DNA from 2 places in the Psychrobacillus sp. FSL H8-0483 genome. Region 2 is predicted to be linked to the other one. Evidence: a T-box and tRNA genes for the amino acid it is inferred to sense, from the RefSeq annotation. Region 2 holds a T-box; the other holds one or more tRNA genes.
The links. A T-box is a leader RNA that pairs with one kind of tRNA and senses whether it is charged. The one in region 2 lies ahead of proS (proline--tRNA ligase), so its partner is inferred to be a tRNA-Pro.
Positions count from the first base shown of each region.

Region 1: it encodes a tRNA-Pro, which carries the amino acid that the T-box ahead of proS (proline--tRNA ligase) is inferred to sense. The anticodon was not compared.

Region 1 is NZ_CP152052.1:3,002,534-3,016,680, forward strand. It holds gene menB (1,4-dihydroxy-2-naphthoyl-CoA synthase) at 1-138, opposite strand, end outside; gene menH (2-succinyl-6-hydroxy-2,4-cyclohexadiene-1-carboxylate synthase) at 138-953, opposite strand; gene menD (2-succinyl-5-enolpyruvyl-6-hydroxy-3-cyclohexene-1-carboxylic-acid synthase) at 950-2,662, opposite strand; gene MHB48_RS14375 (isochorismate synthase) at 2,655-4,016, opposite strand; gene MHB48_RS14380 (1,4-dihydroxy-2-naphthoate polyprenyltransferase) at 4,170-5,081, shown strand; tRNA gene MHB48_RS14385 (tRNA-Glu) at 5,627-5,698, opposite strand; tRNA gene MHB48_RS14390 (tRNA-Ser) at 5,706-5,796, opposite strand; tRNA gene MHB48_RS14395 (tRNA-Gly) at 5,877-5,947, opposite strand; tRNA gene MHB48_RS14400 (tRNA-Phe) at 5,955-6,030, opposite strand; tRNA gene MHB48_RS14405 (tRNA-Asp) at 6,053-6,128, opposite strand; tRNA gene MHB48_RS14410 (tRNA-Met) at 6,132-6,208, opposite strand; tRNA gene MHB48_RS14415 (tRNA-Ser) at 6,408-6,500, opposite strand; tRNA gene MHB48_RS14420 (tRNA-Glu) at 6,620-6,691, opposite strand; tRNA gene MHB48_RS14425 (tRNA-Ser) at 6,698-6,788, opposite strand; tRNA gene MHB48_RS14430 (tRNA-Asn) at 6,792-6,866, opposite strand; tRNA gene MHB48_RS14435 (tRNA-Ile) at 6,871-6,947, opposite strand; tRNA gene MHB48_RS14440 (tRNA-Gly) at 6,954-7,027, opposite strand; tRNA gene MHB48_RS14445 (tRNA-Phe) at 7,035-7,110, opposite strand; tRNA gene MHB48_RS14450 (tRNA-Asp) at 7,133-7,208, opposite strand; tRNA gene MHB48_RS14455 (tRNA-Met) at 7,212-7,288, opposite strand; tRNA gene MHB48_RS14460 (tRNA-Ser) at 7,344-7,436, opposite strand; tRNA gene MHB48_RS14465 (tRNA-Ile) at 7,450-7,526, opposite strand; tRNA gene MHB48_RS14470 (tRNA-Met) at 7,533-7,606, opposite strand; tRNA gene MHB48_RS14475 (tRNA-Ala) at 7,635-7,710, opposite strand; tRNA gene MHB48_RS14480 (tRNA-Pro) at 7,726-7,802, opposite strand; tRNA gene MHB48_RS14485 (tRNA-Arg) at 7,810-7,886, opposite strand; tRNA gene MHB48_RS14490 (tRNA-Leu) at 7,907-7,995, opposite strand; tRNA gene MHB48_RS14495 (tRNA-Gly) at 8,011-8,085, opposite strand; tRNA gene MHB48_RS14500 (tRNA-Leu) at 8,103-8,187, opposite strand; tRNA gene MHB48_RS14505 (tRNA-Lys) at 8,211-8,283, opposite strand; tRNA gene MHB48_RS14510 (tRNA-Thr) at 8,292-8,367, opposite strand; tRNA gene MHB48_RS14515 (tRNA-Val) at 8,381-8,456, opposite strand; rRNA gene rrf (5S ribosomal RNA) at 8,503-8,618, opposite strand; rRNA gene MHB48_RS14525 (23S ribosomal RNA) at 8,741-11,669, opposite strand; rRNA gene MHB48_RS14530 (16S ribosomal RNA) at 11,905-13,458, opposite strand; gene MHB48_RS14535 (MgtC/SapB family protein) at 14,085-14,147, shown strand, end outside.
Region 2 is NZ_CP152052.1:3,336,532-3,350,678, forward strand. It holds gene MHB48_RS16200 (aldo/keto reductase) at 648-1,478, opposite strand; gene MHB48_RS16205 (multidrug ABC transporter ATPase) at 1,521-1,703, opposite strand; gene trmL (tRNA (uridine(34)/cytosine(34)/5-carboxymethylaminomethyluridine(34)-2'-O)-methyltransferase TrmL) at 2,003-2,476, opposite strand; gene queG (tRNA epoxyqueuosine(34) reductase QueG) at 2,489-3,628, opposite strand; gene MHB48_RS16220 (phenylalanine--tRNA ligase beta subunit-related protein) at 3,684-4,373, shown strand; gene MHB48_RS16225 (hypothetical protein) at 4,455-5,777, opposite strand; gene MHB48_RS16230 (RNA polymerase sigma factor) at 5,761-6,276, opposite strand; gene proS (proline--tRNA ligase) at 6,393-7,832, opposite strand; T-box leader at 7,876-8,093, opposite strand; gene MHB48_RS16240 (VOC family protein) at 8,416-8,787, shown strand; gene MHB48_RS16245 (DUF6254 family protein) at 8,943-9,101, opposite strand; gene MHB48_RS16250 (hypothetical protein) at 9,095-9,250, opposite strand; gene MHB48_RS16255 (hypothetical protein) at 9,741-11,027, shown strand; gene MHB48_RS16260 (hypothetical protein) at 11,111-11,350, opposite strand; tRNA gene MHB48_RS16265 (tRNA-Leu) at 11,484-11,566, opposite strand; tRNA gene MHB48_RS16270 (tRNA-Cys) at 11,594-11,667, opposite strand; tRNA gene MHB48_RS16275 (tRNA-Gly) at 11,676-11,750, opposite strand; tRNA gene MHB48_RS16280 (tRNA-Gln) at 11,758-11,829, opposite strand; tRNA gene MHB48_RS16285 (tRNA-His) at 11,831-11,906, opposite strand; tRNA gene MHB48_RS16290 (tRNA-His) at 11,941-12,016, opposite strand; tRNA gene MHB48_RS16295 (tRNA-Trp) at 12,041-12,114, opposite strand; tRNA gene MHB48_RS16300 (tRNA-Tyr) at 12,126-12,209, opposite strand; tRNA gene MHB48_RS16305 (tRNA-Thr) at 12,219-12,294, opposite strand; tRNA gene MHB48_RS16310 (tRNA-Phe) at 12,302-12,377, opposite strand; tRNA gene MHB48_RS16315 (tRNA-Asp) at 12,399-12,474, opposite strand; tRNA gene MHB48_RS16320 (tRNA-Met) at 12,478-12,554, opposite strand; tRNA gene MHB48_RS16325 (tRNA-Val) at 12,584-12,659, opposite strand; tRNA gene MHB48_RS16330 (tRNA-Glu) at 12,692-12,766, opposite strand; tRNA gene MHB48_RS16335 (tRNA-Ser) at 12,790-12,881, opposite strand; tRNA gene MHB48_RS16340 (tRNA-Asn) at 12,887-12,961, opposite strand; rRNA gene rrf (5S ribosomal RNA) at 12,972-13,087, opposite strand; rRNA gene MHB48_RS16350 (23S ribosomal RNA) at 13,213-14,147, opposite strand, start outside.

The DNA.
Region 1 (14,147 bases), 330 kb from region 2:
ATCAATTAGCTCCATCACTGTTTTTGGTCGAAATGCATTTCGCACTTCTGGACGGTTAATCGTTACTTTTGCAATACCATTATAAAACTCATACTTAATGTCTTCATATGTACGTAATGTTGTCCATTCACGAGTCATCATTCATCCTCCTTCAAAATTATATCCTTTACTATTGTAGCAAACAATTCGGCATTTTCCACATGAATTGCATGTCCCACATCATTAACTTGCTTATGATGACAATTTGGTAATAGTTTTTGCATTTCTTTTGCTATGTCATAAAATTTTTGGTCTAACTCTCCAGTAATTAAAATCGTTGGATTCTTGATATTCACTAGCTTGTCCCAATAAGAAGGTTGCACGCCTGTACTAAAGCCTCTCAAACTATTGGAGAACCCAACTTCGGATCCCGCAAGTCTTTCTGCTCGTATTTTTTGCTGTTTTTCGAGTGATAAGCTTTTTTGTGAATGAAACAAAGGAATACCTTCCCAAAAATCTACAAAAGAGACAATTCCATCGTTTGTAATTCTTTCTGCAAGCAACTCATCTGCACGCTTTCTTTTTACTCGCTCATCTTCACTTGCTAGACCTGGAGAACTACTCTCCAAAATTAACTTGTCCACGGGATATTTAGTAGCATAGGCGAGCGCTAATCTACCTCCCATAGAGTAGCCTATAAGTGTAAAATTACTCCACTTCAGTTGTAGTAATAATTCATGTAGCGCTTCTATTTGTTCTTCCGTAGTATATGGTTTAATCAGCTCCGGCTTAGATGATTGCCCATGTCCGACTAGATCAACTGTTAGCACTTCCACTGTTGCAGGAAGATACGTTATTACTTCGTTCCATGTATCACTAGATCCAGTAAACCCATGAAGAAATATAACTTTTTCTTTTGCTCCAATATTATATCTTTTTATATGCATATTTATATTATGAACATTTACATTCATGCTCTCCAAATCGAGTCTAACTCCTTAGAAATGGCAGACCATAGTTTTCGATGCGTTTCCGTATTTACTTGCCTATTCGTAAACACTTCTATAATACGCACATCTTTTGTTTTCGTCTGATTCAAAGCATGTTTAAATGCTTCTTTTGTATGAACCGCATCATATTGAGCATCGTACATAGCTGCAATATGCGAAAATTCAAGACCTGTTGGAGTTCCGAATAAATGCTCAAAATAATTTTTCTCAGTAGATTGAGGTAAATAAGAGAAGATACCTCCCCCATCATTATTCATCACAACAATGGTTATATTAGTTTGCTGGAATCTACTTACGATTAGACCATTCACATCATGTACAAAAGCTAAATCACCAATAAGTAAAAAACTTTGACGACCGGTAGCTGCTTGTACACCCAATGCAGTTGAAACAACCCCATCTATTCCGTTTGTTCCTCTATTTGCATATATTTGAATATCTTTGGATGTTTTATTGAAAAATGTATCTACATCGCGAATTGGCATGCTACTACTTGCAAATAAATCCGCACCGTTTGGTAACGATTCGAATAATGTACCTGCAAGTGCCCCTTCATCCTCTTCCATTTCTAAATAAGCTTGGATATGTGTCGTAGCAATTTCATTCGCTTTCGACCAATTTTCTAAGTAAATAGAAGTTTGCTTATCTTGGATTGGAATCCATAAAGATGTTGCTCCTACTTGAACATGATGCGTCACAATATGAAGAGAATCACGGAAAATCGGACTTTCATCTACTGCTATAAACACGGTTGGTTTACATGCTTTTAAAAATTGTGTGAGCGGTTTTGAAACTGGCTGTGCTCCAAATCGAACGACAACATCCGGAACAACACTTTCTTTAAATGAACTCTCTTTTAACAGCGCATCATATTGATCAATACATAAATGCATACAATCTTCCGGAACGGAGCTACGTAAATTTGATAATGGATCTGCCAATACCGGCCATTGAACCGTCTTAACAAATTCCCAAAAACCTTCCGTTGTATGAAGTGAATCACCAACTATAAATAAACCCTTCTCTTCTTTTTGCAATATACCCTTATACCAATGAATAAACTCTTCCCCTGGTATAAGCTGCCCCATTTCCACCTTACTAACTTGTAATGCAGAATGGTGCTGATCCATATTGATAAGTAGGGGCTCTCGAAATGGCACATTAATATGAACTGGACCCATAGGGGAAGCAATTGATGTAGAAACAGCACGATGGATATGACGTTCTATAAAAGGTAAACTTTCTTCATTATCCTCCGGAATTGGAAAATCGACAGACCACTTTACATGTTTTCCAAACAGATGGATTTGATCAATCGCTTGAGGTGCTCCTACTTCACGTAACTCATGTGGGCGATCAGCTGTAACAACAAGTAATGGAACCCGCGCATAATAAGCTTCCACTATAGCAGGAAAGAAATTGGCGGCAGCTGTTCCCGATGTACACAATAAAACAACTGGCGTTTTTTTTGCTTTTGCTATTCCTAATGCGAAAAAACCAGCTGAACGTTCATCAATTTGACGATAAAATTGAAAACCTTCGCTTTTTGCAAATGCATATGCTAATGGTGTAGATCTAGAGCCTGGACATATGACCACATCTTCTACACCTGTTCTTTTTATTGTTTCTACAAATTGATTGACATAAGACGTCAAATACTCCATATTATTCATTCATATTTCCTCCAAGTGTTCGGAGCATTGGTCGAAACTTCACTCTTGTTTCTTCAAATTCCTCTAACGAGGAGGATTCCGCAACTATTCCTCCGCCCGCAAACAAATAAGCATGTTGATTTTCTAGTAATGCAGAGCGAATTCCAACTGCAAATTCTCCGTCGCCTTCTGCATTAATCCAACCAATTGGTGCTGCGTAATACCCACGATTCATCTGTTCCGATTCTCTAATAATAGCTACTGCCTCTCTCCGAGGTTCTCCACCTAGTGCAGGTGTAGGATGCAAAGATTCTACAAACTCAAACAAGGAAGCTTCTTTTTTTATTTTCCCTTCAATAGGAGTAAATAAATGCTGAATATCTCTTACTTTCATTAGTTTTGGTCTAGATGGAATTTTTACATCTTCGCAATATTGGTTAAATACTTTCCGTATCATATCCACTACAAATTGATGTTCCCCTAAGTTTTTACGATCGGAAAGTAGAGTATCCCCAAGTTCTTTATCTTCCATGGAATTTTTTCCGCGTCTAACAGAACCAGCAAGACCTGCTGATTGAACATGTCCATTTTCTACTTTTACTAATCGCTCTGGTGTTGCACCAAAAAAGATTTTATCATCTTTTTCTAACCCAAATAAATAACTTTCTGGTTGCTCCATTGATGCATTATAAATAGCTGTTGAGGAAGCAAATGTATCATCGAACGTCAGCTTTAACGATCGGCCAATTACTACTTTATTTACTACATTGTTTCGAATTTGACTCGTAACTTCTTCCACCGCTTGCAAATATTCATCTTTCAATCGATCTTCTCTTCCGATTAAACTAGGTTTTGCATGGACCTTAAGTTCTTTTACTTGTGCAGTGTGTATTAAGGCATCACGTTCCATACGTAATCGTTCAAATGCTTCTGAACTCTCTTCTTCATCTGTAATATAATGAATACTTACATAAGCTTGTTCATTTTTGATCACCAGCTGAAATGTTGATACAACAAAAAAACTAGAAGGAAATGTATCCCATTCAGAAGCAATCTTATTTTTTGGATCAAAGGAAAAGCCCCCAAAAAGGATTGGCGATACATCCACTTTCTCTTTTAACGAGGTTTGACATATCTTTTTCCATTTAGTTGCAATGTCACTATATCGTGTATCTTCTAATTCATTCGAGAAAATATGAGCATGTCCTAATCCAACTAAAGTAAAAGTCTTCTCTTTATTTTGCCAGAAAAAACGTTTTCCTTTATAAGATTCGTCCCCCGCCTCAAAAAATGCATGTGCGGACAATCTAGATACTTCTATTGTTTCTGTATAAAAACGTAATGTTGTTTTCATTTGACCGGTGGTTTTCGGCATAAATATGACCTCCGTAAATATAACTTGCTGATTAATTTATCTATTAAAATACTCTACCTTTAATCATACCTCTTTCTACACTTTTCGGCACACATTTAGCAACAAATATGTGCTAAAATTGAGGTTGATTCTTTTAAAGGAGAGAAAAAACCTATGTCACATGAACTTCAAGCCGATAAGGGTTGGCGGATTTGGTGGAAATTAACAAGACCTCATACATTAACGGCTTCATTTGCTCCCGTATTTTTAGGAACAATGATTGCTCTTTACGACACCAATATTAACTGGCTATTATTTTTAGCTATGTTATTTGCTTGTTTGCTTATCCAGGCTGCTACAAATATGTTTAATGAATACTACGACTTTGCTCGCGGTCTAGACAGTGAAGAGTCGGTCGGTATTGGCGGTGCAATCGTTCGAAACGGCGTTAAACCGAAAACAGTCATGCAATTAGCATTATTACTATACGGAGTTGCAGCATTACTAGGTATCTATATTTGCTACGAGTCTTCCTGGATGTTACTAGTTGTAGGAGCGGTTAGTATGCTAATAGGATATTTATATACAGGTGGACCATACCCGATAGCATATACTCCGTTTGGGGAGCTATTTAGTGGTGTAGTCATGGGAATGTTAATTGTTCTTATATCAACATTCATTCAAGTTGGTACAATCCCTTACTCAGCCATTTTAATCTCCATACCAAGTGCATTGCTTGTAGCAGCTATCATGCTTTCTAACAATATTCGAGATTTAGTGGAAGATAAGGAAGGTGGCAGAAAAACTATGGCAATTCTTGTCGGAAGAAAAAATGCCATTAAGGTTTTGGCTTCCTTCTTTATCATTTCCTACCTTTGGATTGTAGGTTTAGTCTTGATGCAAGTTGTTACTCCATTTGCTTTACTCGTACTGTTAAGTATAAAAAAACCAATGCATGCAATAAAACTATTTAAAGAAAAAGAAAACCCTCTAGAGGTCGGGCTTGCAATGAAAGATACTGCCCTCACAAATACTATTTTTGTTTTCTTACTTGGAATAGGCTTACTTATAGGGTACTTCATCTAAGAAGAACACTAAAAATGCTAGGAAGGTATATACCTTCCTAGCATTTTTATTTTGCGGTAGAATCCGCGCAGTCGAGAAGGCTTGTCGATACGGCCGTAAAGCATGCGAATTCAACCAAATAACAACAATGTAGTTTAACAGCGACAATTTATATGTAAGACAAATCTACTTCGGGTTATAGTCATTTTAAGCTTAGGGAAGGTTTTCGTATTTAATAGGGCTAGCACGCTTTCTACTGACCTCACTTGCTCCATTTATTATCACGAATACATCATTTCAAGGCTGGTACTGCAATCGCCTTGTTAATCAGTGCATTCATTAAGACATTTACTGGTGGAATAATTATTAAATTTCCTTCTTAAATGGTGAATTAATAGAGTTCGTGCTGTTATTTCATATCTTTCTTTCCTCCACAAAAAAAGTTTTTCCAAGTAGAGTAAGTTAAAAAGAAATCAACTACTGAAGAAAGATAGTAAATAAACATCCATACTTTTCTACAAAAAAAAAGATAATCAAATGAATGATTATCTTTTTCTTTAAAATGATGACCCCTACGGGATTCGAACCCGTGTTACCGCCGTGAAAGGGCGGTGTCTTAACCGCTTGACCAAGGGGCCAAATATATGGCGGAGAAGGAGGGATTTGAACCCTCGCGCCGGTTACCCGACCTACACCCTTAGCAGGGGCGCCTCTTCAGCCACTTGAGTACTTCCCCATATGATTCGAAATGGAATCCTTGGCCTCACACTTATGAAGCGTGCACTCTAACTAACTGTGCATAGACCAATTAATTTAAGCGGGTGAAGAGAATCGAACTCTCATCATCAGCTTGGAAGGCTGAGGTTTTACCACTAAACTACACCCGCATTATTATGGTGGCTCAGGACGGAATCGAACCGCCGACACAAGGATTTTCAGTCCTTTGCTCTACCGACTGAGCTACTGAGCCACATATGTATTTTTTTAAAAAATGGCGGTCCCGACCGGGATCGAACCGGCGATCTCCTGCGTGACAGGCAGGCATGTTAACCGCTACACCACGGGACCATTTGGTTGCGGGGACAGGATTTGAACCTGTGACCTTCGGGTTATGAGCCCGACGAGCTACCGAACTGCTCCACCCCGCGACAATATTATACTTGCAGTTTAAGTTTTACTACGCTCGAAGAAAGTTGGACACCTGCTTCGGCTTTGCCTGCATCGGTGTTAATCGTCATCTTCGTTTGACGATTTGCTCCACCCGCGACAATAATATTTAGTGTTATTTCAAAATGAATATACTAAACTATTTTTTAAGTGTTTCATCAACAAACAATAAGTTGTAAATGGAGGAGGAAGAGGGATTCGAACCCCCGCGCGGTATGACCCGCCTGTCGGTTTTCAAGACCGATCCCTTCAGCCAGACTTGGGTATTCCTCCGTATTATTGTGTTTATAATAGCTGTATGACCTAAATCTATAAATAAAATCCATTAGCCATACTAGCTATTTGGAAGTAAAAAAGTAATCAAGCAAGTGATTACTTTCCACTTAAAAATATGACCCCTACGGGATTCGAACCCGTGTTACCGCCGTGAAAGGGCGGTGTCTTAACCGCTTGACCAAGGGGCCAACATATGGCGGAGAAGGAGGGATTTGAACCCTCGCGCCGGTTGCCCGACCTACACCCTTAGCAGGGGCGCCTCTTCAGCCACTTGAGTACTTCCCCATATGGCTCCGAAGGTAGGACTCGAACCTACGACCAATCGATTAACAGTCGATTGCTCTACCACTGAGCTACTTCGGAATAATGGTGGGCCTAAATGGACTCGAACCATCGACCTCACGCTTATCAGGCGTGCGCTCTAACCAGCTGAGCTATAGGCCCATTATTTGGAGCGGGTGAAGAGAATCGAACTCTCATCATCAGCTTGGAAGGCTGAGGTTTTACCACTAAACTACACCCGCATTACTATGGTGGCTCAGGACGGAATCGAACCGCCGACACAAGGATTTTCAGTCCTTTGCTCTACCGACTGAGCTACTGAGCCACATATGTATTTTTTAAAAAAATGGCGGTCCCGACCGGGATCGAACCGGCGATCTCCTGCGTGACAGGCAGGCATGTTAACCGCTACACCACGGGACCATTTGGTTGCGGGGACAGGATTTGAACCTGTGACCTTCGGGTTATGAGCCCGACGAGCTACCGAACTGCTCCACCCCGCGACAATATTATTATTAAGACAATCTTTTTCTTAATCCCACTAACAACAAGTTAAAATGGAGGAGGAAGAGGGATTCGAACCCCCGCGCGGTATGACCCGCCTGTCGGTTTTCAAGACCGATCCCTTCAGCCAGACTTGGGTATTCCTCCGTAATTATTGTGTTGGTGGACCTTGCAGGACTCGAACCTGCGACCGGACGGTTATGAGCCGTCTGCTCTAACCAACTGAGCTAAAGGTCCTTAAGATGGCGGCAGAGGGAGTCGAACCCACGACCTTTCGGGTATGAACCGAATGCTCTAGCCAGCTGAGCTACGCCGCCATGATATTTTTTATAATTTAATATTATTTGGTGGAGCCTAGCGGGATCGAACCGCTGACCTCCTGCGTGCAAGGCAGGCGCTCTCCCAGCTGAGCTAAGGCCCCAAATGTAATAATAACTGGTCGGGAAGACAGGATTCGAACCTGCGACCCCTTGGTCCCAAACCAAGTGCTCTACCAAGCTGAGCTACTTCCCGATATATATGGCGCGCCCGGCAGGAGTCGAACCCACAACCTTCTGATCCGTAGTCAGACGCTCTATCCAATTGAGCTACGGGCGCTTAAATTCTTTTTTAAAAAATGGTGCCGAGGACCGGAATCGAACCGGTACGGTAGTCACCTACCGCAGGATTTTAAGTCCTGTGCGTCTGCCAGTTCCGCCACCCCGGCACTTAAATGAATCTTTGGAGCGGAAGACGAGGTTCGAACTCGCGACCCCCACCTTGGCAAGGTGGTGTTCTACCACTGAACTACTTCCGCTCGGTTATTAAATTAAATGGTGCGGGTGAAGGGAGTCGAACCCCCACGCCTTGCGGCGCTAGATCCTAAGTCTAGTGCGTCTGCCAGTTCCGCCACACCCGCATACATAATTCACTTAAAAGTGATGAGCCATGTAGGATTCGAACCTACGACCCTCTGATTAAAAGTCAGATGCTCTACCAACTGAGCTAATGGCTCGAAAAAAATGGTGCCGGAGAAAGGACTTGAACCCTCAACCTACTGATTACAAGTCAGTTGCTCTACCAGTTGAGCTACTCCGGCAGGAGTAAATATATGGTGGAGGATGACGGGCTCGAACCGCCGACCCTCTGCTTGTAAGGCAGATGCTCTCCCAGCTGAGCTAATCCTCCTGGGTAATATAATTCATAACAAGTTACTATTATGTACTTATCGCAAGCCCAGCGACGTCCTACTCTTGCAGGGGGAAACCCCCAACTACCATTGGCGCTGAAGAGCTTAACTTCCGTGTTCGGTATGGGAACGGGTGTGACCTCTTCGCCATCATCACTAGACTTGAATAATTAATGAAAGACAAGTTTTATTATAACAACTGTGTAGAAAATTACAAGTGTTTTTTTAAAAAAATTATTCTTTCAAAACTGGATAAAAGACATTGAATTCTGTAAATTCTATTTTGGTTAAGTCCTCGATCGATTAGTATTCGTCAGCTGCACGTGTCGCCACGCTTCCACCCCGAACCTATCTACCTCATCGTCTTTGAGGGATCTTACTTACTTGCGTAATGGGAAATCTCATCTTGAGGGGGGCTTCGTGCTTAGATGCTTTCAGCACTTATCCCGTCCACACATAGCTACCCAGCGATGCTCTTGGCAGAACAACTGGTACACCAGCGGTGTGTCCATCCCGGTCCTCTCGTACTAAGGACAGCTCCTCTCAAATTTCCTACGCCCACGACGGATAGGGACCGAACTGTCTCACGACGTTCTGAACCCAGCTCGCGTACCGCTTTAATGGGCGAACAGCCCAACCCTTGGGACCGACTACAGCCCCAGGATGCGATGAGCCGACATCGAGGTGCCAAACCTCCCCGTCGATGTGGACTCTTGGGGGAGATAAGCCTGTTATCCCCGGGGTAGCTTTTATCCGTTGAGCGATGGCCCTTCCATGCGGAACCACCGGATCACTAAGCCCGTCTTTCGACCCTGCTCGACTTGTAGGTCTCGCAGTCAAGCTCCCTTCTGCCTTTACACTCTTCGAATGATTTCCAACCATTCTGAGGGAACCTTTGGGCGCCTCCGTTACACTTTAGGAGGCGACCGCCCCAGTCAAACTACCCGCCTGACACTGTCTCCTACCCGGGTTACGGGTATGGGTTAGAATTTCAATACAACCAGGGCAGTATCCCACCGACGCCTCCTCCGAAGCTGGCGCTCCGGGCTCTAAGGCTCCTGCCTATCCTGTACAAGTTGCACCAAAATTCAATATCAAGCTATAGTAAAGCTCCACGGGGTCTTTCCGTCCTGTCGCGGGTAACCTGCATCTTCACAGGTACTATAATTTCACCGAGTCTCTCGTTGAGACAGTGCCCAGATCGTTACGCCTTTCGTGCGGGTCGGAACTTACCCGACAAGGAATTTCGCTACCTTAGGACCGTTATAGTTACGGCCGCCGTTTACTGGGGCTTCAATTCGCACCTTCGCTTGCGCTAAGCACTCCTCTTAACCTTCCAGCACCGGGCAGGCGTCAGCCCCTATACTTCACCTTACGGTTTTGCAGAGACCTGTGTTTTTGCTAAACAGTCGCCTGGGCCTATTCACTGCGGCTCTTCTAGGCTATTCACCCAAAAGAGCACCCCTTCTCCCGAAGTTACGGGGTCATTTTGCCGAGTTCCTTAACGAGAGTTCTCTCGCTCACCTTAGGATTCTCTCCTCGACTACCTGTGTCGGTTTGCGGTACGGGCACCTATCACCTCGCTAGAGGCTTTTCTTGGCAGTGTGAAATCAGGAACTTCGGACTAAGTCCTCGCCATCACAGCTCAATGTTATAGAATGCGGATTTTCCTACATTCACACCTTACTGCTTGGACGTGCATAACCAACAGCACGCTTACCCTATCCTTCTGCGTCCCCCCATTACTCAAACGGTGGTTTGGTGGTACAGGAATATCAACCTGTTGTCCATCGTCTACGCCTATCGGCCTCGACTTAGGTCCCGACTAACCCTGAGCGGACGAGCCTTCCTCAGGAAACCTTAGTCATACGGTGGACGGGATTCTCACCCGTCTTTCGCTACTCATACCGGCATTCTCACTTCTAAGCGCTCCACCAGTCCTTCCGGTCTGACTTCAACGCCCTTAGAACGCTCTCCTACCACTGATACCAAAGGTATCAATCCACAGCTTCGGTGATTTGTTTAGCCCCGATACATTTTCGGCGCAGCGTCACTCGACCAGTGAGCTATTACGCACTCTTTAAATGATGGCTGCTTCTAAGCCAACATCCTGGTTGTCTAAGCAACGCCACATCCTTTTCCACTTAACAAATACTTTGGGACCTTAGCTGGTGGTCTGGGCTGTTTCCCTCTTGACTACGGATCTTATCACTCGCAGTCTGACTCCCAAACATAAATCATTGGCATTCGGAGTTTGTCTGAATTCGGTAACCCGGGATGGGCCCCTAGTCCAAACAGTGCTCTACCTCCAAGATTCTTAACGTTTGAGGCTAGCCCTAAAGCTATTTCGGAGAGAACCAGCTATCTCCAGGTTCGATTGGAATTTCTCCGCTACCCACACCTCATCCCCGCACTTTTCAACGTGCGTGGGTTCGGACCTCCAGTAAGTGTTACCTTACCTTCATCCTGGACATGGGTAGATCACCTGGTTTCGGGTCTACGACCACATACTCATTCGCCCTATTCAGACTCGCTTTCGCTGCGGCTCCGTCTTCTCAACTTAACCTTGCATGTAATCGTAACTCGCCGGTTCATTCTACAAAAGGCACGCTATCACCCATTAACGGGCTCTAACTACTTGTAGGCACACGGTTTCAGGATCTATTTCACTCCCCTTCCGGGGTGCTTTTCACCTTTCCCTCACGGTACTGGTTCACTATCGGTCACTAGGTAGTATTTAGCCTTGGGAGATGGTCCTCCCAGATTCCGACGGAATTTCACGTGTTCCGCCGTACTCAGGATACACTCAAGAGAGAATGAACTTTTGACTACGGGGCTTTTACCCTATCCTGCGGACCTTTCCAGATCGCTTCGTCTAGCTCATTCCTTTGTAACTCTATGTAGAGTGTCCTACAACCCCAAGAGGCAAGCCTCTTGGTTTGGGCTATTCCCGTTTCGCTCGCCGCTACTCAGGGAATCGATTTTTCTTTCTCTTCCTCCAGGTACTTAGATGTTTCAGTTCCCTGGGTGTGCCACAGATACGCTATGTATTCACGTAAATGTACTGCTCCATTACGAACAGTGGGTTTCCCCATTCGGAAATCTCCGGATCAAAGCTCACTTACAGCTCCCCGAAGCATATCGGTGTTAGTGCCGTCCTTCTTCGGCTCCTAGTGCCAAGGCATTCACCGTGCGCCCTTATTAACTTAACCTAATATGGCTTCCAATTACTTGGAGTCCATTCAAAATTAGTAGTTAAAAGTACTACACAACATATAATCACCGAAGTGATTACAAATTGAATTTCTTGAATTTGTTTCTTTCAATGTCGTTTTATCCAGTTTTCAAAGAACAAGTTTTCAAATGCTCATAAAAATGAACATTCAAAACTGAACTGCAAAACGTTAAGATACAGATAAAAATCTGTATTCCGTAATATATCCTTAGAAAGGAGGTGATCCAGCCGCACCTTCCGATACGGCTACCTTGTTACGACTTCACCCCAATCATCTGTCCCACCTTCGGCGGCTGGCTCCCGTAAGGGTTACCCCACCGACTTCGGGTGTTACAAACTCTCGTGGTGTGACGGGCGGTGTGTACAAGGCCCGGGAACGTATTCACCGTGGCATGCTGATCCACGATTACTAGCGATTCCGGCTTCATGTAGGCGAGTTGCAGCCTACAATCCGAACTGAGAACGGTTTTATGGGATTAGCTCACCCTCGCGGGGTTGCGACCCTCTGTACCGTCCATTGTAGCACGTGTGTAGCCCAGGTCATAAGGGGCATGATGATTTGACGTCATCCCCACCTTCCTCCGGTTTATCACCGGCAGTCACCTTAGAGTGCCCAACTGAATGCTGGCAACTAAGATCAAGGGTTGCGCTCGTTGCGGGACTTAACCCAACATCTCACGACACGAGCTGACGACAACCATGCACCACCTGTCACCGCTGTCCCCGAAGGGAAAGATCTATCTCTAGAACGGTCAGCGGGATGTCAAGACCTGGTAAGGTTCTTCGCGTTGCTTCGAATTAAACCACATGCTCCACCGCTTGTGCGGGCCCCCGTCAATTCCTTTGAGTTTCAGTCTTGCGACCGTACTCCCCAGGCGGAGTGCTTAATGCGTTAGCTGCAGCACTAAGGGGCGGAAACCCCCTAACACTTAGCACTCATCGTTTACGGCGTGGACTACCAGGGTATCTAATCCTGTTTGCTCCCCACGCTTTCGCGCCTCAGCGTCAGTTACAGACCAGAAAGCCGCCTTCGCCACTGGTGTTCCTCCAAATCTCTACGCATTTCACCGCTACACTTGGAATTCCGCTTTCCTCTTCTGTACTCAAGTCCCCCAGTTTCCAATGACCTTCCACGGTTGAGCCGTGGGATTTCACATCAGACTTAAAGGACCGCCTGCGCGCGCTTTACGCCCAATAATTCCGGACAACGCTTGCCACCTACGTATTACCGCGGCTGCTGGCACGTAGTTAGCCGTGGCTTTCTAATAAGGTACCGTCAAGGTACGAGCAGTTACTCTCGTACTTGTTCTTCCCTTACAACAGAGTTTTACGATCCGAAAACCTTCTTCACTCACGCGGCATTGCTCCATCAGACTTTCGTCCATTGTGGAAGATTCCCTACTGCTGCCTCCCGTAGGAGTCTGGGCCGTGTCTCAGTCCCAGTGTGGCCGATCACCCTCTCAGGTCGGCTACGCATCGTCGCCTTGGTAGGCCGTTACCCTACCAACTAGCTAATGCGCCGCGGGCCCATCCTGTAGTGACAGCCGAAACCGTCTTTTAACATTTCCACATGTGAGGAAATGGATTATTTGGTATTAGCCCCGGTTTCCCGGAGTTATCCCAATCTACAGGGCAGGTTGCCCACGTGTTACTCACCCGTCCGCCGCTAAATCAGAAGAAGCAAGCTTCTTCGTCATTCGCTCGACTTGCATGTATTAGGCATGCCGCCAGCGTTCGTCCTGAGCCAGGATCAAACTCTCCATAATAGAGAACTTAAAAAGCTCATTTGTTTTGCTGGCATCATCATTAAATGATGTCAAAATTGTTTTGCTATCAAACTAACAGAAGTTAGTCTTTCAAGCTATATGTCTTAACGTTTTGCATGTTCAGTTTTCAATGTTCATGTTGTTTTCTCGTTTTGACGACTTTATTAGTATAACTTCTTTCGGATGTGATGTCAAACATTTTTTTAAGTTTTTAATTTTGTTTAACTCTCGTTCCGAAGGACAAGTATTAATATACATGTTTATAAAATAAAAAGCAACCCTTTTTTTATAAAAAAGGTATATTTAATTCATTAATAACTCTATTCCCTATTAATACATATACTTAAAAGGAAATTTGCTTTCTTATAAACACTTTTCTTCCTTATCCATTTGATTACAATACCACTTCAATCAAACTTCCACTAATGAACATTACACTCTCCTCGTACAGTTTTTAGCTTTTCTACTAAACTAAGTACTTTATTAATATAGATTATAAAATATACGTTCAATGAAACACCCTTTTCTAATGAGATAAGTGATACATCTTTTAAAAGGGTATGTAAGAATAAGAATTCGATTTTCACATATTGTTATATATCGCAAGTGAAGAGGAGGTATCCATCATGGATTGGTTTGCCAATTTAAACGGAAGTACAGAAATCATATTTAAATTATCTTTTGCTGCA
Region 2 (14,147 bases):
AAACTAAGCAAAAAAGGTAAAATTCCCTTCCCTTATTTATTTTACCATAAAAGACCATTTCCCTTATAGAACTAACCTGCTGCGTTAGTTTAAGTACATTTCTTCACAATCTTTAAAGTGATGTTAACATAAATATTCAATAAAAATGATCTCACCTCTATAAATTTCTTTTAGAGCTGAGATCATTTTAATAAAACTTTATTACAAATTATCAATCTTTATTATAAATAATCAGACTTTTTTACAAAGCTACATCGGTCATATCGTGAACGTCGCCCTCTTGCAACTATTGGAAACAAGTTGCTTTAGGTTTGGATAATGAGAGAATACATTCTATCCTACATGTACCATAGGTTCCCGAAGATACAATTTCGGGAGCTAAGTTGCTGCTCTATAAAGTAGATGCTCTCTATTTTTCTGTCATAGTCTTTCTAGTTTACTCGAGTTTAACTCGTTTTAGATTAGTCTCTGTTAAATTAGGCTATTGTTTTTAGAAGCATAAATTTTGTGACGAAAACCCGCGAGACTCCTGCGGAAAAACGGGCTACCAAGACCCCGCAGGCGCAGCCGAGGAGGCTTGGAAGTTCGTCCGCGGAAAGCGAGTGGATTTTCGTCATAGCAACAATATCCTTTAACAGAGCATTTGATTAAAAAGTAAAGTTATCTGGATCTGATCCAGAACGTTCATTTAAATTTAGTGCATCAATATTTTTCATATCTTCAAACGATAGTTCAAAGTCGAATACATTTATATTATCTGCTATTCTAGCTGGGGTAATAGATTTTGGAATGACAATTAAATCATGCTGTAAGTGCCAACGAATGATTGTTTGTGCTGGTGATTTACCGTATTTTCCACTAATTCGTTGTAACGTGGGTTCTTCTAATAACCCACCTCTTGCAAGTGGTGACCACGAAGTAATTGCGATTCCTTTTTCTGCACAATATTCACGTAGGTCAAATTGGGTTAATCGAGGATGACATTCGATTTGATTGACCATTGGTTGTATATTTGCTTTTGCAGCAATCGCTTCTAAATGATGTTGGTGGTGATTGGATACGCCCGTAGCACGGATTAGTTTTTCATCGTATAATCGCTCAATCGCACGATATGTATCTAAGAAAGTTTCTTTTACAGCCCAATGTGTTAAATATAAGTCTACGTATTCTAGACCTAATAATTGTAGTGATTTTTCAAATGCTTTTAAAGTTTGGTCATACCCTTGATCCGTATTCCATACCTTTGTCGTAATGAAAATGTCTTCACGGGATACAGATGAATTACGTACCGCCTCTCCCACTTCTTTTTCATTTGCATAAATAGAAGCAGTGTCAATATGGCGATAACCTGTATCAAGTGCTGTAGCAATTGCTTGCATTGCAATTTCCGGGTCTGTCATCTTATACACACCTAAACCAATACGCGGCATTTCTACCCCATTTACCAATTGTTTTGTTGAATCTTTATGTAATTTCATCAAAATCATCCTTTCTTTTTATTGAAAAACGACTGATCTAAATCAGTCGTTTTTTCTCTGTTTCATGGAAGAAGTTGCGTCAGATTGTGCTGGATCTGATACGCGATTATCTTGCTCCAGTTCATTAACATCTCTTAGCTTCTCCATCTGTTTGCCTAGCAGCTTCACTTCTTCCATATTTGTTGCCATAGAACCGTTTTCTGGACCATTTTTCAAATTACTCATTTAAAAAATCACTCCTTTTCTATATCCTAGTAGAATCATCCCTTCGTTGCAACTGTGAGCATATCATTTTAGAAGTAATTTCAAACTCGTCATATTTCTTTTTCAAACAAAGTAGGGTATACTTAGTTCAGAATATATTATAGGAGGCACTCCATATGAAATTACTTCTTATTCTGGGCGTTTGTATTTCTTTCCTTGTTTCAATTTTCACTGCAGGATATGACGACAAACCAGGTGCAACATCTAAAAAATGATTAATATAAAAACGGACGAGTCTTTTATGACATCGTCCGTTTTTTTTAATGTAGATTTGGATAATTTTGTTGGCGCAGCGCTTCATATACAAGAATTGCTGCGGTATTAGAAAGATTTAAAGATCTAATATTATCATTCATTGGAATTCTAAGAGCTCTATCTGGATGTGCATCAATAAATTCACGTGGAAGTCCTTTCGTTTCACGTCCAAAAATAAAGAAATGTTCTTTCTTTACGTCGCTAAAATCAAAAGTAGTATGTGGCTTTGCACCAAACTTAGTTATTAAATAATATTCTCCCTCAGGATGAGCAGCAAAAAACTCTTCTAGTCCATCGTAATACGTAATTTCTACATGTTCCCAATAATCTAAGCCTGCTCGCTTTAACATTTTATCGTCCGTTGAAAAACCAAGTGGGCGGATCAAATGTAGTTTTACCCCTGTGCCAGCACATGTTCTAGCTATATTTCCTGTATTTGCGGGTATTTCTGGTTGATATAAAACAATATTAATACTCAACTATTCCACTTCCTACTTCTCTAATGTATAGTATTGAAGCCCTTTTCGGATTTCCTCGAGAACTTCTTCCACTTCTTCCGTTTGCTCTGCTTTTCTTAATGCATGTAGGCCATCTTCTGTATTTATTTTACCGATGGCCCATGCAGCTGTCCCACGAATAACTGGACGTGGGTCATTCTCCATATGTTCAATTAATACTGGAACAGCAGACGCTTCTTTAAAATGAGCTAATGCAATAATGGCATTTCGTTGGATTGGATTCTTCCCTCGCCACGCTCCGGACATATGCCCATAGGTTTCTTTAAAGGTCCGATTTGTCATTTTTAATAAAGGCATCAGCAATGGTTTTACAAGCTCGGGTTCTGGTGTAAATGCTTCCTGATGTAAATTTGCCATTCCTTTATTTTTCGGACAAATTGTTTGACACGTATCACAGCCGTATATGCGATTCCCTATTTTTGCGCGAAACTCATCTGGAACAATCGTTTTCGTTTGCGTAATAAAAGCGATGCAACGCTGCGCATTTAATTGGCCACCTTCTATTAAGGCGCCAGTCGGACAAATATCTAAACAAAGCCTACATTCTCCACATTGGTCCTCCATTTGCTCGGATGGAGCAAATGGGATTGACGTAATCATTTCACCTAAATAAACATAAGAACCAAATTCAGGCGTAATAATGGCACAGTTTTTTGCACTCCAGCCAATACCAGCTCGTTCTGCCACAGCTCGGTCCGATAGCTCGCCAGTATCCACCATGGAACGTAGCTTTGCATCTGGCATATGCGTTAATATATATAGCTCTAAAAGTGCAAGCTTTTCCCTTAAAACTGTATGATAATCCATCCCCCAGGAAGCACGCGCGAAAATGCCACGTCTCGCTCCCTTCACACTTTGTGGAGCATCTTTCATTTTAGAGGGATAAGCAATTGCAATGGATATAATACTTTTAGCTTCAGCAAGCAAAAGCTCTGGATGGGACCTTTTTTCAATGTCTGGTTCTTCAAAGCCAGAAGCAAAGCCTAGCTCCTGTTGGCGAATTAATCTATTTTTTAATTCTTGAAATGGAGAAGCAGAAGTAAATCCAATCTTATCAATTCCAATCGAAGCAGCGTAATCTATTAGGTTTTTTTGAAACTGATTGATATTCACGAATGTTCTCCTTTCTTATGCTACAATATAGAAAATATGTGCAAGGATGGTCGTTATGATTGTAAAACTAGATGATTCTTTATTGCAAATTGAACCTACTCTTAAAATAGGCATTATTCATTATACCAAAATAGTCGTTACGTCTTCTCCTCAAATGCTTAAAGGTCGGCTCCAATTATTTCAGGAGCAGCTTTTCTTTGAGTTGGAGGAAAAAGCCGTAACCGAATTTACAGGAATTAAAGAATGGCGAGCATTATGGAAAAAGTTTGGCGCTGACCCAAATCGCTACCGTCCTTCAGTAGAAGCACTATATCGACGAATTGCAAAACAAAATTATATCACACCAATGCATTCTGCTGTAGATTTAAATAACTTTTTCTCCTTGAGATATGAAATACCGATGGGTATTTATGATTGTAAGAAAATTCAAGGGAATGTCACTCTAGCGCTAGGCGACGAAGAAAAAAATTATAAAGGATTAAATGGCCGTGATAATAGCTTGAACCATATACTAACCCTTTCCGATGAAACAACCCCATTTGGTAGCCCCTTCGTAGATTCTGTTCGAACTGCTGTAACAGAAGAAACAACGGATGCATTACAAATCGTTTTCCTTCTTCCTTCGATGACAATAGAAGAAAGCCAGAAAATACTCGAATCTATGGGTGCTATGTTTACACAAATTCACGGTGGAGACGCTACTTCTACTTTACTAATTAAAGATCAAAATGAATGGAGAATTTAAGCTTTATTCTATTAGTGTATTATCCGATTTTCTACAATGAAAAACGCTCCTCTCGATTTTTCGGGGAGCGTTTTTAAATGATTAGTTTTCAAATATTAATGTTTGTTCCCCATCTATTATAAGTGTCCAGATGCCTTTTTCCTGGAAGGTGATGAGACCGTTGTAATGGAAGATTGTTTGACCTGTCGTTGCATCATTCATCGCATAAGGGTCAATTTGGAAGATGCTCTCATACCCCTTCTTATCTCCATTTGCACTAACTAGCTGCACCTCTATACTTTGCTTCTCTCCAATGGTACTCTCTATAGTTAAATTAGCTGCTTCTCCTATAGGAAGCTCCTTAGGAGATTCTAAAAGAATGTAATGCTCTGTCTTAGGTAACGGTGGCAGAACGTCAATAATAAATGCTTCGAATAATTCTTCGTCCACATAAAAATAGAGCTGCCACTTCCCCTCCCTCGGAAATGCAGGAAAGCTTGTAAGGATATGAGCGTCCTCACTATATAACCCATCGCCTAAGATACCATTAGACAATTGAATCGTTTCTCCAAAACTATTTTTAGCCTCTACTCTATATTCCTTACCTACCAACAAATTAGGGGTTCCCCAAAAGTAAAGCATGAGCTTTGCTCCCCGTCGCGTGTCCTCCGCTACAAACTGTTTAGGACCTAATATACCGATCCTTCCCTCCACACCTATTACCTCTTGGTCGCGATCAGGTAAAGGAAAAGAAATGGCTAATGGGGCGTCTAATGTAACCTTGTTTGTAGATAAATCATATTTTGTTCCCTTGTATTCCAGAGCGAACTCGATATCTTCGATTGCATTTAATAATTTTTGCAGTTCTTCTTCCGAATAGTTTGCATACAGAGATTCAAAAGCGACCGTATAATAGTATCCATCCTCATATTTAGGTGAATTGTAGCTCACAGAATTAGCTAGACCCACTTCATCTTTAAAAAATAGAGACGGATTAGCATGAGCTCGAAACTCAAAAGAATTCCATACATCTATTGGTATGAGCTTGGTGGATTTTAATAATACATCAATTCTTATTCCTTTCAAAGTTTCATCCGATACATCCATTTCAAGCACTATACTTTTTAAACCTGCCATTTGTAGCTCAAAACTCTCTATATATTTTTGATCCTCTTTCTCTATTAAGCCTAACCCCGTCTCTTCTTTCTGGGTAATCTCCACCTCATTCAAGGGACTAGCCAAATAAGCCACTATTAAAATACAAACGAGTGCTGCAAAAACAATAAGTGGCTTTAGAAGCTTCAAGCGATTTGTTTTCGGAGTATGGCGTAGACTTTGAATAACTTTTCTTTTATCATGTGAGCTAAGAGAATGCTTCGGAAGCTTTCTAAGCTGGTCCTCTAAATCTTTATATTCCCTTTTCATACACATACCCCTCCTCTTCTAAAATTTGCTTTAGTTTTTTTAAAGAACGATAATAGAGTACATTTATGTGGTTTTCATTCGTCCCCATTATTTCGCCCGCTTGCTTAGAAGTCATCTCCAAGATACCCCTTAAAATAATTACTTCTCTTTGTTTAAACGGCAGCTCCGCAATAGCATCGTATAATTCCTTGTTCATTTCTCCTAAAAGAATATTTCTTTCTAAGTTAGAAGAATGGCTCTCTTCTTCCCGAAAGAAATATTTTATCCGATTCCAGACTTTATCTTTTCTTGAGCGATCTATCACTATATTTTTAGCAATTGTTATTAACCATGTTTTGGGGTGCGCACTTTCCTTGTAAGTAGATATTTTCTTCAGAGCACGTAAAAAAGTTTCTTGAACTAAATCTTGGACGTCCATTGAACTTGTATAGTAAATAAGATAACTAGTTACATCCTTTTCATATAACTCAAACCATTCCTCTATCAGTTGCCTTTCCAAGTGATCCCCCCTATCTACTTATTAGACGATTCTTTTTATTTAATCTTACAAGATTTTGGAAAATAAAAAAATCAGCCATTGAATGAACAATGACTGATTTCCAGAGTTGTATTTAATTAGTATGCTCTACCGAACCATACAGAGTGTTTTGCTTCTTTTCCACAGTTGATACAAGTTGATTTTTCAGTTGGTGGACTAAATGGAATGTTACGAGTAGTGAATTTCGTTTCTTCCTTCACATGCTCTTCACAAGCATCGTCTCCACACCAACCTGCTAAAATCCATCCAGGAATTTCGCCTTTTTCTGCTGAATCCTCCAAATGCTGTTTCAACTGTTCCATTGAATCTACATGTGTATGAGAGTTGGCATCACGGAATGTACGAGCTTTTTCTAACAAACGAGTTTGCATCGTTTTCAGCTCTTCTTCTAGACGCTCTACGATAGTTGCCAGATCTACAGATTCTTTCTCAGTCAGATCACGTGCTTTCATTAGTACTTGATTGTTTTCTAAATCACGAGGCCCTAATTCAACACGTACCGGAACACCTTTAAGCTCCCATTCATTAAATTTAAATCCAGGAGATTGATCTGAATCATCTAGACGTACACGAATACCTTTTGCTTTTAATGCTGCAAATACCTCATCTAATTTTTCCATAATAGCCGGATTTTTCTTCCATGGTCCAACTGGTATCAATACAACTTGTGTTGGTGCAACACGTGGTGGCAATACAAGCCCTTGCTCGTCACCATGCACCATAATAACAGAACCGATTAACCGTGTAGAAGTTCCCCATGATGTTGTATGCACATGTTGGTGTTTGTTTTCTTTATTTAAATATTTGATATCAAACGCTTCTGCAAATTTTGTACCTAAGTAATGTGATGTTCCAGCTTGAACAGCTTTTCCATCCTTCATCATCGCTTCAATTGAATAAGTATCTACAGCCCCAGCAAAGCGCTCAGAAGGTGTTTTCTGACCATCGTATACTGGAATAGCTAAAAGCTCTTCTACAACCTCTTTGTAGATATTTAACATTTGCATTGTTTCTTTTCGTGCATCTTCTTCATCTACATGCGCAGTATGCCCTTCTTGCCATAAAAATTCAGAAGTACGAATGAAAGGAAGAGTTTTCTTTTCCCATCGGAATACATTTGCCCATTGGTTAATTAAAACTGGTAGATCACGATAGCTTTTAATCCAGTCAGAATATAAATGACCAATCATCGTTTCAGATGTTGGACGTAATGCTAAACGCTCTTCTAGTTTTTCACCAGCAGCTTCTGTTACCCAAGGAAGCTCAGGAGCAAATCCTTCGATATGATCCTTTTCTTTTTGGAAGAAAGACTCTGGAATAAGCATTGGGAAGTAAGCATTACGATGCCCAGTTTCTTTAAAGCGTCTGTTCATTTCTGCTTGAATATGCTCCCAAATTTCAAAGCCATCTGGTTTAAACGCGATACACCCACGAACTGGAGTGTAATCCATTAAATCCGCTTTCTGAATCGTATCGATATACCATTTTGTAAAATCATTTTGCTGTTGATTTGTCATTTAAATTCCTCCTTAAATAATAAAAAGCACAAAGTCATCCTCGTAAAAGGACGTCCTTGTGCTGAATAGACGTGGTACCACCTTAGTTTAGCTTGAATTTACTTTCAAGCCCTCTAAACGTTCGGTAACGAAAACGAATCGGTTATGTTTGCATAACATCTCCGTGATAGGTTTCAACAAGAAGTGGTGATATAGCTCTCAGCATACACTATATTTTCTGTTTCACAATTCTTATCTACTTGGTCACTTCGCAGATTGTATTATTAATAATATACCAAATAACCTACTTTAATACAATCTGGATTAAGGAATACCTTTTAATTTTTCTATTATATAAGGGAAGGCAGTGGAAATTGCGATGTGCGATGTGCGACACCCGACTTACGGTTCATGGACTGCACATTGGGTTGTAATTTTCTGGACAAGGTATCAGAGAGTATTAATTGTTAACCCTAAACTCACTTGAGATTAAAGAGCCAATAAGTTCGAAAAAATAGTAAATGATACCAACTTAATTTATAATAATAAATGATTTAATTTTAAGATATCAAAAATAACGATTAATCATGAAAGGTGGAGAACTATGAAACTAGGTGCGTTTTCGGTAAGTTTAAATGTCAAAGATATTAATGCTTCAAAAGCATTTTATGAAAAACTTGGATTTCAATCCCTTGGAGGCGATATTTCTCAAAATTGGCTTATCATGAAGAATGAAGATACCATAATTGGTTTATTCCAAGGAATGTTTGAGAAAAATATTCTAACCTTTAATCCCGGATGGAATAGCAATGCCGAAAATCTTGAATCTTTTACTGACATTCGCGAACTCCAAAAACAGCTTAAACAAAAAGGAATAAAAATGCTGACCGAAGCAGATGAAACAACCGAAGGACCTGCACATTTTACAATAGTAGATCCAGATGGTAATCAAATTCTTCTAGATCAACATAGATAAATGAAGAGAATATCATCTAGATATTAAAAAATTTATTATATCCAAAAGGGTGCCTGTCTCAACTGAGAAGTAACAGGCCCCTTTTGATTTCAAGAATATTTTCAATACTTCGAGAGACTAACAATTGGGGGTAAATTAACTAGGCTTTGAAGTAATTACTTACCACCCAATGGGACGAAATTCAAGCTGGCTAGTGGCTGCCCCAATAGGAGCAGAAACTCAATAACCTCTTCTTTTCCTACTTCTTCAGCAAGTTGCTTTAATGATTTTATCTTACCATGCGGATTTTGTACTTGCTTACAGAATCTTAAAATTTATCTCTGAATTCTTTCGCTTTTTCCTTATGTGCTTGATTAGCCTTTGCACTACCAAATTCTGTTGAAAACTCGGAGTCCTGTTTACTAGAATTAAATCCCTTTTTGTTCTTTTGCTGCGGATCATTTTTCTTTGTTCTTTTTGCCATAAAAATATCCCTCCTTCTTGTATTTTATTATGAGGAGAGAAAATGATAATATTCATGTACTAAAACAATATATGTTTCTCAGAAATTATTGAACAACTGTGGCATTAATTCCAATAAAGGGTATGTCGAAACCATCCACTAAAATAGAAGCCATCTGACCACAAGCTGATCACATTATCAATTCAGAAAGATTGATTATCAATCAAGAGGACCGATATGTAGATATTCCACTTCTCGAACAAACTGCTGATTAAGAAACGCTCAAATAAAAGAGCATCCTGCAGTCGGAACAAAACAAAAATATCTAAATCAGTTTAGAACTTTATAAACTCAATTAGCTGGTATGAAAATTGATAAGAAAGCCGACGAAGAAGATCCATTACTTGAAATATTAAAAGGTTAATAATCATAATATGATTTAACGTGACTGGTGATAAAACTAATCACGTTTTTTTATATTACTAATTATCATACAGGGGGAATTTTCACATTGGCTAATCTTAATACTGTGTCAGAAGTAACTACTTTATTCGAAACTTATTTTCCATCAGGCCTCAAATACAACTCAGCATTAACACAAATCACAGGTCCTCGCGCATTACCACTTGGAGAAACAAACGCAATGCGACTTGGAGAACAGTTGCAATTCTTAGGCGCTTTTCACAACAAAGTTCCAGATACTAATACTGCACGTCAAGGCCGTATTAAAACAGAGATCGAAACATTAATAAGTATCCTTCAATCAGAGGGTTACATGACTGGCGATAATTTGCCGAATAGTAATTTTTTAAATGAGTCTTTCTTAATTATGGGTCTTGCCATTATTAAAAGTGGTACAGCTTACGCGAAGTTGAGCTCGACGAACCAAACTCACGTGAACAATGGTTTAACTGCTTTGGTATCGAAAGCAAAATCGATTCTTGCTGATTATTATCTTCCAGGTGGCTTGTGGGGTAACCGAGTTCCAACAACTTATTCAGAATACCAAACTGGTAATTCAATTAAAGTTCCTCTAATGAGTCTTAATGGTACAGCTATCTTAATTGGTGCTTTAGGTATGTACGAAAACTTAGTAGCTAAATCTTCTGCTTCATCTACCCATCTGATTAACTATTCAAATGCTCTTTTAGGATTCGAAAACAAAATTAATAACGGTGGTTACTTTGTAATTGGTGGAGGTCTAACTGCACCTCGACGGTTATTCGGTTCAACTGGTTATAACTCAGTAGTAGGCCAATCTTTACTTTTAGCTTACCGTGGATTATCGCTGAAAAAATTTACTGTAACTCCAGTATCTACTAATAAGTATCAAGCAGCAGGTGAACGTATTGCTTCATACTACGAAAACTTGATTGATACTAAGAATATTCGATTAGACGAATTCCACAATTCTAAAGGCGATCCAGTAACTCAATCGATTCTTGATGGCGCTCTCGCTGTTGTTGATACAGCAAACTTTACACCAGACCCGAAACCTGCTTCTGAGCAAGCTCGATATGATGAAGCTATTGGTTTAATGGGTCCAGCACATAGACAATCATCAGTATATCTTTACTCATTAGCATGGGGTGCGCCTCAATCATTCTTTGCAAAACTTGACAAACACATTGTTAAAACTGGTGAAGCTAATCCTAGTTTACCAGGGGTTTCAGCAATGCGTGCAGCCATGAATGCTCCTGGTCCTACTAATTCTCACGATGCGGCTTCAGGTCGTGTGTTAACAGGTTTTGCTGCGTTTATGATGCGTGGTATTGAGATCGTTACTGATGGTCATTAATCTGGCCATAACTTCAAAAAATCAATTGACTCGTGATTATTTATTTCACGGTGCAAGTTATACAAAAGTTGAAAGAGTTTTTTCTAACTTAAATCTTCTCCTTTGATACGAGAAGAATAATCTTGAAGTTGCTTATCCATCCTAATTTCTCCTTGAGTGCTCTTTGTAGCTGCAATCTTCTCCTTGTAGTACCTCAATGTCTCAGTTCTTAAATTTCTTATCAAGCAATCTCTCTCAAACTTCTGAAAAGCTTCTTCATCAGAAATTTTTAATTTATTCATACTCAACTCTTTTGTTGATAAGCTCTTACTTCTTCTAGACATCCTATTTCCCCTATGTACGGGATTCAAAGCACGGGATTTTAGCTTATTTCAGTCCTCTTATTTAGACAACAAAAAAGACCTCTAACAAGTAGTTAGAAGTCTTGATATATATGACTTTAAGTCATAATTTTTATACCGGTGGTCGGGGTCGAACCGACACATCCAGAGGATACGGGATTTTGAGTCCCGCGCGTCTGCCAATTCCGCCACACCGGCAAAAATACTAGGCAGTTATTTAAAAATTGGAGGCGGCAACCGGATTTGAACCGGTGATAAAGGTGTTGCAGACCTGTGCCTTACCACTTGGCTATGCCGCCATATAAATTGGAGCGGAAGACGAGGTTCGAACTCGCGACCCCCACCTTGGCAAGGTGGTGTTCTACCACTGAACTACTTCCGCAAATAAACTGGGGTACCTGGATTCGAACCAGGGCATGACGGAATCAAAATCCGTTGCCTTACCGCTTGGCTATACCCCAATGGGGCGACTGATGGGAATTGAACCCACGAATGCCGGAATCACAATCCGGTGCGTTAACCACTTCGCCACAACCGCCACAAATAAAAAAAGAGTTAACAAATTAGGAATATGGGGCGACTGATGGGAATTGAACCCACGAATGTCGGAATCACAATCCGATGCGTTAACCACTTCGCCACAACCGCCATTATTCAAGTTAACTTTATAGTTGGCAGGGGCAGTAGGAATCGAACCCACATCAAAGGTTTTGGAGACCTCTATTCTACCGTTAAACTATGCCCCTAAAATAAAAACTGGTGGAGGGGGACGGATTCGAACCGCCGAACCCTAAGGAGCGGATTTACAGTCCGCCGCGTTTAGCCACTTCGCTACCCCTCCACTAAACAGTGGTGCCGAAAAGAGGACTTGAACCCCCAACCTACTGATTACAAGTCAGTTGCTCTACCAATTGAGCTATTTCGGCGTATATATGGTGGCTCAGGACGGAATCGAACCGCCGACACAAGGATTTTCAGTCCTTTGCTCTACCGACTGAGCTACTGAGCCACATATGTATTTTTTTAAAAATGGCGGTCCCGACCGGGATCGAACCGGCGATCTCCTGCGTGACAGGCAGGCATGTTAACCGCTACACCACGGGACCATTTGGTTGCGGGGACAGGATTTGAACCTGTGACCTTCGGGTTATGAGCCCGACGAGCTACCGAACTGCTCCACCCCGCGATAATAATATAATGAACTTTTTAAAATAATGGTGGAGGATGACGGGCTCGAACCGCCGACCCTCTGCTTGTAAGGCAGATGCTCTCCCAGCTGAGCTAATCCTCCAAAATGCTGGTTTTATTCTTTTGAAAAATAAATGGTGACCCCTACGGGATTCGAACCCGTGTTACCGCCGTGAAAGGGCGGTGTCTTAACCGCTTGACCAAGGGGCCATTATATAGTAATGAAAGTTATCTGGCGGAGAGCAAGGGATTTGAACCCTTGAGACAGTGTTACCCGCCTACACGATTTCCAATCGTGCTCCTTCGGCCACTCGGACAGCTCTCCAAAAATGGCTCCGAAGGTAGGACTCGAACCTACGACCAATCGATTAACAGTCGATTGCTCTACCACTGAGCTACTTCGGAATGTTGTTATGCCCAGCGACGTCCTACTCTTGCAGGGGGAAACCCCCAACTACCATCGGCGATGAAGAGCTTAACTTCCGTGTTCGGTATGGGAACGGGTGTGACCTCTTCTCCATCATCACTAGACATATTAACTTGAAAGACAAGATTTATTATATCATAACTATAACTTTATTGCAATAGTTTTTTTAAAAAATCTTTTTTATTCTTTCAAAACTGGATAAAAGACATTGAATTATTCAAATTCTATTTTGGTTAAGTCCTCGATCGATTAGTATTCGTCAGCTGCACGTGTCACCACGCTTCCACCCCGAACCTATCTACCTCATCGTCTTTGAGGGATCTTACTTACTTGCGTAATGGGAAATCTCATCTTGAGGGGGGCTTCGTGCTTAGATGCTTTCAGCACTTATCCCGTCCACACATAGCTACCCAGCGATGCTCTTGGCAGAACAACTGGTACACCAGCGGTGTGTCCATCCCGGTCCTCTCGTACTAAGGACAGCTCCTCTCAAATTTCCTACGCCCACGACGGATAGGGACCGAACTGTCTCACGACGTTCTGAACCCAGCTCGCGTACCGCTTTAATGGGCGAACAGCCCAACCCTTGGGACCGACTACAGCCCCAGGATGCGATGAGCCGACATCGAGGTGCCAAACCTCCCCGTCGATGTGGACTCTTGGGGGAGATAAGCCTGTTATCCCCGGGGTAGCTTTTATCCGTTGAGCGATGGCCCTTCCATGCGGAACCACCGGATCACTAAGCCCGTCTTTCGACCCTGCTCGACTTGTAGGTCTCGCAGTCAAGCTCCCTTCTGCCTTTACACTCTTCGAATGATTTCCAACCATTCTGAGGGAACCTTTGGGCGCCTCCGTTACACTTTAGGAGGCGACCGCCCCAGTCAAACTACCCGCCTGACACTGTCTCCTACCCGGGTTACGGGTATGGGTTAGAATTTCAATACAACCAGGGCAGTATCCCACCGACGCCTCCTCCGAAGCTGGCGCTCCGGGCTCTAAGGCTCCTGCCTATCCTGTACAAGTTGCACCAAAATTCAATATCAAGCTATAGTAAAGCTCCACGGGGTCTTTCCGTCCTGTCGCGGGTAACCTGCATCTTCACAGGTACTATAATTTCACCGAGTCTCTCGTTGAGACAGTGCCCAGATCGTTACGCCTTTCGTG